DNA from 4 places in the Geobacillus sp. Manikaran-105 genome. Region 1 is predicted to be linked to each of the others. Evidence: riboswitches for the same ligand, from Rfam matches in the RefSeq annotation. Region 1 holds a riboswitch; each other region holds the start of a gene.
What was found. A riboswitch is a leader RNA that binds a small molecule or an ion and turns the genes downstream of it on or off. The one in region 1 is predicted to bind S-adenosylmethionine.
Positions count from the first base shown of each region.

Region 2: linked by a shared signal. The riboswitch ahead of mtnW (2,3-diketo-5-methylthiopentyl-1-phosphate enolase) and the one ahead of CV945_RS04015 (bifunctional homocysteine S-methyltransferase/methylenetetrahydrofolate reductase) in region 1 are both predicted to bind S-adenosylmethionine.
Region 3: linked by a shared signal. The riboswitch ahead of CV945_RS10685 (phosphoadenylyl-sulfate reductase) and the one ahead of CV945_RS04015 (bifunctional homocysteine S-methyltransferase/methylenetetrahydrofolate reductase) in region 1 are both predicted to bind S-adenosylmethionine.
Region 4: linked by a shared signal. The riboswitch ahead of metK (methionine adenosyltransferase) and the one ahead of CV945_RS04015 (bifunctional homocysteine S-methyltransferase/methylenetetrahydrofolate reductase) in region 1 are both predicted to bind S-adenosylmethionine.

Region 1 covers NZ_PIJG01000008.1:19,123-21,319, forward strand. Annotated here, with positions in the region: gene CV945_RS04010 (ABC transporter ATP-binding protein) at 1-461, opposite strand, end outside; gene CV945_RS17015 (hypothetical protein) at 522-674, shown strand; SAM riboswitch class I at 743-844, shown strand; gene CV945_RS04015 (bifunctional homocysteine S-methyltransferase/methylenetetrahydrofolate reductase) at 914-2,197, shown strand, end outside.
Region 2 covers NZ_PIJG01000031.1:20,822-23,018, forward strand. Annotated here, with positions in the region: gene CV945_RS10360 (pyridoxal phosphate-dependent aminotransferase) at 1-948, shown strand, start outside; SAM riboswitch class I at 1,089-1,197, shown strand; gene mtnW (2,3-diketo-5-methylthiopentyl-1-phosphate enolase) at 1,275-2,197, shown strand, end outside.
Region 3 covers NZ_PIJG01000032.1:50,949-53,145, forward strand. Annotated here, with positions in the region: gene CV945_RS10680 (sulfate permease) at 1-639, opposite strand, end outside; gene CV945_RS10685 (phosphoadenylyl-sulfate reductase) at 655-1,362, opposite strand; SAM riboswitch class I at 1,484-1,590, opposite strand; gene CV945_RS10690 (DUF1128 domain-containing protein) at 1,718-1,942, opposite strand; gene CV945_RS10695 (low molecular weight protein-tyrosine-phosphatase) at 2,146-2,197, shown strand, end outside.
Region 4 covers NZ_PIJG01000015.1:1,007-3,203, reverse strand. Annotated here, with positions in the region: gene metK (methionine adenosyltransferase) at 1-746, opposite strand, end outside; SAM riboswitch class I at 876-990, opposite strand; gene pckA (phosphoenolpyruvate carboxykinase (ATP)) at 1,459-2,197, shown strand, end outside.

The DNA.
Region 1 (2,197 bases):
GGCTCATTCACAATCGCCCGCGCAATCGCGACGCGCTGGCGCTGACCGCCGGACATCTCTTGAATGCGGCGGCGCTCATAGCCGTCCAAGTTGACAAACCGGAGCGCTTCGCTCACTTTTTGGCGGATGTGCGCTTCTTTCATCTTTTTCACGCGCAAGCCAAATGCCACGTTTTCAAACACATCGAGATGAGGAAACAACGCATAGTCTTGAAAGACAGTGTTGACTTGCCGCTTGTTCGGCGGGACGTTTTGAATCGGCTTCCCGTGGAAATAAATCGTTCCTTCCGTCGGTTCGATAAACCCGGCAATCAGCCGCAAAATCGTCGTCTTCCCGCACCCTGACGGGCCAAGCAGCGTATAAAACTTCCCGCGCTCCATCGCAAAACTGACATCATCCAGTACGGCTGCGCCGTCGTATTCCTTCGTCACTCGCTCGAAGCGGATGATTTCTCCGTTCACTTTCAGCCCCCCATCTTCTTGATGTTCACTATTCCTAATTAGAACATAGGAGAGTAGAAAGTGCAACGGAAAAATATGCTTTCCGCCATGTCGGCGACTAAAAAACAAAAAGCGGCTGACTATTCCGCAGAACAGCTTCCAATTTTGCCCGCAATGCGGAAAGCCGCTGTCTCATTGATCGTTTTTTCAAATTTCCTTGCTTCACCGTATTGAATAATTTCAAAAAATACATTAAATTATATAGTAATAGTCAAGACGAAATAAACAACCGCATACGGACATTCTTATCAAGAGAGGGGGAGGGACTGGCCCGGTGAACCCTCAGCAACCTGGCCGCGGCCAAGGTGCTAAATCCAGACAGGCAACAGCCTGGAAGATAAGAAGAAGCGAACGAAAAGTCTTCTTCTTAGAAGGCTTTTTTCTTTTACTACAACGAAATGGGGGAATCAAACGTGGGGCTGCTCGATGAGTTGAAACAACGCATTCTCATCGCCGACGGAGCGATGGGGACGCTGTTATATTCGCATGGCGTCGACCGTTGTTTTGAAGAATTGAATCTATCGAATCCAGACGAAATCATTCATATTCATGAAGCGTATATCGCGGCGGGCGCCGATGTCATTCAGACGAATACATACGGCGCCAACTATGTGAAACTCGCGCGCTACGGCTTGCAAGACGAGGTGCCGGCGATCAATCGCGCCGCTGTAAGACTGGCGAAGCAAGCAGCCAATGGGGGGGCGTACGTGCTCGGAACGATCGGAGGGCTGCGCACGTTAAACAAAAGCGTCGTCACGCTCGAAGAAGTGAAACGGACGTTTCGCGAGCAGCTGTTTGTGCTGCTTGCCGAAGGGGTTGATGGTGTGCTGCTGGAGACGTATTACGATTTGGAAGAGTTGGAGACGGTGCTTGCCATCGCGCGCAAAGAGACGGACTTGCCGATTATCGCCCATGTGTCGCTCCATGAAGTCGGCGTTTTGCAAGACGGCACGCCGCTCGCGGACGCCCTTAGCCGCCTGGAGGCGCTCGGGGCCGATGTTGTCGGGCTCAACTGCCGGCTTGGTCCGCACTATATGATTCAGTCGCTTGAGGAAGTGCCCCTGCCCAATCGCGCATTTTTGTCGGCGTATCCGAACGCGAGCCTCCCGGATTACCGCGACGGCCGGCTTGTCTATGAAACGAACGCGGAATATTTTGAAGAGGCGGCCAAAGCGTTCCGCGATCAAGGGGTGCGCTTGATCGGCGGGTGCTGCGGCACGACGCCGAAACATATTGAGGCAATGGCAAAGGCGCTCGCCGACCGGACGCCGGTGACGGAAAAAACGGTGAAGCGGCGCACGACGGCATCTGTATCGGTGCAAGCCGATCGGCCCGCGCCGACTCCGCTTCCCGAGCTCGCCCGCACGCGCCGCTCGGTCATTGTGGAGCTGGATCCGCCGAAGCAACTCGGCATTGACAAGTTTCTCGCTGGGGCGAAAGAGCTCCATGACGCTGGCATCGACGCGCTGACGTTGGCCGACAACTCGCTTGCTACGCCGCGCATCAGCAACGCCGCCGTCGCCACGATCGTGAAAGAGCGGCTCGGCGTCCGCCCGCTCGTGCATATTACGTGCCGCGACCGCAACTTGATCGGCCTGCAGTCGCATTTGATGGGGTTGCATACGCTCGGCATCACCGACGTGCTCGCTATTACCGGCGACCCGTCGAAAATCGGCGATTTCCCGGGAGCGACGTCC
Region 2 (2,197 bases), on a different contig from region 1:
TTGAAAGAAGCCGTAGCGGCGTTTTACGCGCGCGAGTACGGGGTGACGATCGACCCGGCCCGCGAGGTCGCCATCTTGTTCGGCGGCAAAGCCGGGCTTGTCGAGCTGCCGCTTTGCCTCGTCAACCCGGGCGATGTCGTGCTCGTCCCGGACCCGGGTTATCCGGACTATTGGTCGGGAATCGCGCTCGCCCGCGCGCGGATGGAAATGATGCCGCTTGTCGCGGAGAATGGGTTTCTGCCGGATTATTCGGCCATTCCCAGGGCGGCGGCCGACCGGGCGAAACTGATGTTTTTAAACTATCCGAACAACCCGACCGGCGCGACGGCGACGAAGGAGTTTTTTGCTGAAACGGTGGCGTTTGCGGAAAAGTACGGCATAGCCGTTGTGCACGATTTTGCCTATGGCGCGATCGGCTTTGACGGCCAAAAGCCGGTCAGCTTTCTAGAAGTGGACGGGGCGAAAGACATTGGCGTTGAAATCTACACGTTCTCGAAAACGTACAATATGGCCGGCTGGCGCGTGGCGTTCGCTGTCGGCAATGAGCGGATCATCCGTGCCATTGAGTTGTTGCAAGATCATTTGTACGTCAGCTTGTTCGGCGCCGTCCAAGAAGCGGCGGCAGCTGCGCTCCTCGGCCCGCAAGACTGCGTCGCGGAGCTCATTGCCTTGTACGAGGCGCGCCGCAATACGTTTATTCATGCTTTGCGCGCGATCGGCTGGGAAGCGCCGGCGCCGTCTGGATCATTTTTCGCCTGGCTTCCGTTGCCAAAAGGCGCATCATCCGCCGAATTTGCCGATCTGTTGCTTGAGCGGGCGCACGTCGCCGTCGCCCCAGGCATCGGTTTTGGAAAACACGGCGAAGGGTATGTGCGCGTTGGATTGTTGACCGATGAAGCGCGGCTTCGCGAAGCGGCGGAGCGGATCGGCCGGCTCGGATTGTTTTGAAAAAAAGAGCGGCAATGAACCGTTGACGGGACAACGTTGACCAGGCTGTTTTGAAAAAAATGATTGACAACGGCGGCAAAGGCTGTCATAATTCAAAGTAAATTTGCCAATCGTTTGACAAGTGCATAAACGAGCAGGCTTTCTTATCAAGAGCAGGCGGAGGGACGAGCCCAATGAAGCCCGGCAACCGGCTTGGCGTACGCTAAGCACGGTGCTAATTCTTGCAGCGGAAACGCTGGGAGATAAGAAGAGCGCCATGAATGAATGACGCCTCTTCTTAGGAAGGGGCTTTTTTATTTCGCCATATATTGAAAGAGGGATGGACGATGAGTGCAGTCATTGCGACGTATTTGCTTCATGATGAACACGATATTCGCCAAAAGGCGGAAGGAATCGCGCTCGGCTTGACAGTCGGCACATGGACCGACTTGCCGCAGCTAGAGCAAGACCAGCTTCGCAAGCATAAAGGGGAAGTCGTTGCGATCGAAGAGCTTGGCGAGAGCGAGCGGGTAAACGCCTATTTCGGCAAGCGGTTGAAGCGGGCAATCGTCAAAATCGCTTACCCGACCGTCAACTTCAGCGCCGATTTGCCAGCATTGTTGGTGACGACGTTCGGCAAGCTGTCGCTTGACGGGGAAGTGCGGTTGCTTGATTTGGCATTTCCGGAAGAATGGAAGCGGCAGTTTCCGGGGCCGCGCTTTGGCATCGCCGGCATTCGCGAAAAGGTCGGAGTGTACGACCGCCCGCTGTTGATGAGCATTTTCAAAGGCATCGTCGGCCGCGATTTGGCGTATTTGACATCAGAGTTGAAAAAGCAAGCGCTTGGCGGCGTTGACTTGGTCAAAGATGACGAAATTTTGTTTGACAGCGATCGTCTGCCATTTGCGAAGCGCATTACAGAAGGCAAAGCGGCGCTCGAAGAGGTGTACGAACAAACAGGCAAGCGGACGCTGTATGCCGTCAACTTGACCGGCAAAACGTTTGAACTGAAAGAAAAAGCGAAACGGGCGGCTGAGCTTGGCGCCGATGTGCTGTTGTTCAACGTGTTCGCCTATGGATTGGACGTCCTGCAAGGGTTGCGGGAAGATGAAGAGATTTCCGTTCCGATCATGGCCCACCCGGCGTTCAGCGGCGCGATCACGCCGTCGGAGTTTTACGGCGTCGCCCCGTCGCTCTTGCTTGGAAAGCTTTTGCGGCTCGCCGGCGCCGACTTTGTCCTGTTCCCGTCGCCGTACGGCAGCGTCGCCTT
Region 3 (2,197 bases), on a different contig from region 1:
AAACAAGCCGCCGAAGATAGTTGCCGGCCCGACCGCCATCAGCCCGGCGCCGACGAGCGGCCCGACGGCATTGGCCACATTGTTCATGCCGGCGGAAAACGCCTCGAGAAAGCCGGTGACAACGAGCAAGGCCATGAATGTTTTTTGCCAGCGCCCTTGTTCAAGCTGCGGATATTTTCGCTTGAGCGCCAAAAACCATTTGCCGACAGCCAGCGTAAACGAAAAGGCGACGATCGGGATCACGATCCATACCGACACGATAAACAGCAGCTTATGAAAGTACAACGCCTGATAGGCGATGCCAACGCCGACGACTGATCCGACGGTGATCTCGCTCGTCGAGAGCGGAATGCCCATGATGTTCGCCGCAAAAAGTGAAATGGCCGCCGCCGTTAAAATGATGACGACGATTTTGACGGTGAGGATCGAAGACGGAATAATGCCCGACCCGATCGTTTTCACTACTTCTCCGCCGCCGAGGCTGCCGAGAAACACGCCGATGCCGCAAAGAAGGAGGGCCATCGACTTTTTCGGAATGGCGCCCGACCCGTACGCGACACCCATCGAGGCGGCCGCGCCGCTCGCCCCGATGTTCATGGCGAAGAAAAAGGACACAATAAAGGCAATGGCAAGGAGCATATCGTTGTTCTCCCCTTATGTGAGATGGAGCCCGCACTCCGTTTTCCCCTGGCCGGCCCAGCGCCCGGAGCGCAAATCGTTCGGATCCGATGCCGGCGCTGTGCAAGGGGCGCAGCCGATGCTCGGGTAGCCCCGGTCATGGAGCACGTTGTACGGAAGACCGTGTTTATATACGTAATTCCAAACGTCTTTCCACGTCCAATGAATGAGCGGGCACACTTTAATGGAGCGGAATTTGTCGTCTTTATTGATGTACTCGACATGGCGCCGCGTCGGCGACTGTTCGCGGCGCAAGCCGGAAATCCAGGCGGTGACGCCGGTCAAGACTTCCCGCAGCGGAATGACTTTGCGCAACTCACAGCATTTGTTCGGATCGCGTTTCCATAGTTCATCGCCGAACTGTGCAGCCTGCTCCTCCAGCGTCAAGTGCGGCTGTTTCATCACGATGCGGAGCGACGGGTATTTTTCCTGTACGTTCGCGATCGTGTCGTACGTCTCTTGGAAATGCAGCCCTGTATCCAAAAAGACGATTTCCGCATCCGGCTTGACTTGGGAAATCAAATCAATGAGCACAATCCCTTCAATGCCGAAACTGCACGCATAGACAATGTCATCGCCGTATTCGCGGTACGCCCAAGCAAGGACAGCCAACGCCCCTTTCGTTTCATCATCGGACGGAAAAGACGGTTTTTCGGCCGTTTCCCATTGGTCATATGTGAGCATCGTTTCCCCCTCCTTAAAAACAAAGAAAATCAACATAATTAGTCGGATATTCATCCGGCAACGGGCAGCCTGGCGATAAAAACGCCCCTTCCATTTCGGAAAGAGCGGAAGAACGAGGGACGCCTTATCTTCCAAAATGGATCCCATTTTGCTGGAATTAGCACCTTGCCAAACGCGGCAGGTTGCCGGAGTTCATCGGGCCAGTCCCTCCCCCGCTCTTGATAAGCGTATGTAATTTATATTGATTAAAATTTTAACACAATTGGCGCTAATGTCAATCCTAGTTTTTCGATAGGAATTTTTTATATACATAGGCAGCTTCGCGATGCTTCCATCCGGTGACGGAAGGAGAGGATTACCGCTTGCGCAGGCTTCCGAGCTCCTCAACAATGGCCTGTATTTCGCTTGGACTGAACGTTTCACGCTTCATGACCATGTCGTAAATGTCTTTCAGTTCGTCATACCATGCCTCGGAAAAATGGGCCGGCTTAATCGCATCAAAATTGAGCACTTTTAATTTTTTCTTCAGCTGTTCAACGATATATTCGACGTTTTCTGCGGACGGTTTCGATAAATCCATGGTTTCGCTCCTTTCGTGGCAGGTTATCATGTATTGTACCACACCGGCGGTGAAAAAGGGGAGAGGCAATATAGTCCGCGCCAGCGTTAGGTGGTAAAATATAGGTGCATGTGCACGAGCTGCTAGAAAGCGGCTATCAAGCGCTTGGATGAAAAGGGAAAACTAATGCCAAGAAAACGGGATGGAAAGGAGTGGCTGCTTCGATGGTCAAAGTGTTGTTTGTTTGCCTCGGCAACATTTGCCGTTCGCCGATGG
Region 4 (2,197 bases), on a different contig from region 1:
CCGCCGATGACAAACCGTCCTGTCGGGTTGATGAAATAGTTCGTGTTCTCATCAAGCAGCTCGGCCGGCACGACCGGTTTGATGACATGCTCCTTAATGTCGCGCTCGATTTGCTCTTGCGTAATTTCCGGATGGTGCTGCGCGGACACGACGATCGTATCGACGCGCACCGGTTTGCCGTTTTCATCGTATTCGATCGTCACTTGCGTTTTCCCGTCCGGCCGCAAGTACGGCAAGACGTCCGTTTTACGCACTTCCGCCAATCGACGCGCCAAGCGGTGCGCAAGCGAAATCGGCAGCGGCATCAATTCTTCCGTCTCATTGCAGGCGAACCCAAACATCAATCCTTGGTCGCCGGCGCCGATCGCTTCAATTTCCTCGTCAGTCATCTGACCTTCGCGCGCCTCAAGCGCCCGGTCCACCCCCATCGCAATGTCTGGCGACTGTTCGTCAATCGACGTCAGCACCGCGCACGTATCGGCGTCAAATCCGTATTTGGCGCGCGTGTAGCCGATCTCCCGGACCGTATCGCGGACGATGCGCGGAATGTCCACGTACGTTGATGTTGTGATTTCCCCACTCACGAGCACCAGCCCGGTCGTCACGCTCGTTTCGCAAGCGACACGGGCGTTCGGGTCTTTTTCCAAAATGGCATCCAAAATGGCATCAGAAATTTGGTCGCAAATTTTATCCGGATGTCCTTCTGTCACAGACTCTGACGTAAACAAGCGGCGTTTGGCTGACATTCGGTTTGTTTCCTCCTCTTAACATAATGTGGCGACACGGAACTCATTTCCCTTTTTCCCTTCGCAATATAAAAAACCTTTCCTGTAACGGCTGAGGAAAGGTCATGGCAATCGTATTGCTTCCTTTCACTCTTATCGTTCAAGGACTGCGCCTTGCCACAGGTTAGCACCATTTCACACATGTCCAGTTGTGACGGTTGCTGGGCTTCATCGGGCCTGTCCCTCCACCGGCTCGGGATAAGAGTATCCGTTCAATGAATTATCTTATCGCAATTGAAGGAACAAAGTCAACCGCAGAAGTGAATTTTTTATCATCCCGCTTCCGCGCACGAACCCAAGCAAAGGAGGAATGAGCGCCTTTCCCTTGCCTCCATAAAACAAAGGGAAGCTAAACGCAGCCCCTTTCTTTTGTATAGGAGGGGAGCGCGTCTATATAAACGTGCCGCTTCCGGCTGCATGCTTGAACAAGACGAGGCGGATTTGGCAAACGTATTGCCGATTTGGGTCATCACTGCCTGCTTCCTTAATAGCAAGACAGTAAGACAACCCGGGAACGGCCGCCTCCCGCTTGAAGCACAGGCGGGAGAGCGTGCAAAATCTGAAAAATAGGCAAAATAAGTTCAAAAAAACCCACACAATTAGTATGGACTATTAATAAAAATGTGTTATACTATTTTCAAGAGTGATTACAAAAAGAAGGCAGGTTGTGAACATGGGGATCGCAAACATGACAAATAAGCTGGATGTATTGCTGCAAAAACCGTACGTACATCACCAATTGTCCGTCGCCGAGCTCGTCGAGAAAGTATTGCAGCGGAACGAAGGACGGCTGACCCACACCGGGGCGGTTGCCGTGACAACCGGCAAGTACACGGGGCGGTCGCCGAAAGACAAATACATCGTCGAAGAACCGTCCACGAAGCAAACGATCGACTGGGGAACGGTCAACCAGCCGATGTCTCCGGAAACGTTTGAGAAACTGTACGACAAAGTGCTCGATTATTTAATGAAACAAGATGAACTGTTCGTCTTTAAAGGCTTTGCCGGCGCCGATCCGAAATACCGGCTGCCGATTCAAGTCGTCAACGAATTCGCCTGGCACAACTTGTTCGTCCATCAGCTGTTCATCCGCCCGAGCGCCGAGGAGCTCGCCGCGCACGAGCCGCAATTCACCGTCATTTGCGCGCCGAACTTTAAAGCCGACCCGAAGGTGGACGGGACGCGCTCGGAAGCGTTCATCATCATCTCGTTTGAACGGCGCACCGTGTTGATCGGCGGCACCGAGTATGCCGGCGAAATGAAAAAATCGATTTTCTCGGTCATGAACTATGTGCTGCCGGAACAAGGCATCCTGCCGATGCACTGCTCGGCCAACGTCGGGCAGGAAGGCGACGTCGCCCTCTTTTTCGGCTTGTCGGGAACGGGAAAAACGACGCTCTCGACCGACCCGA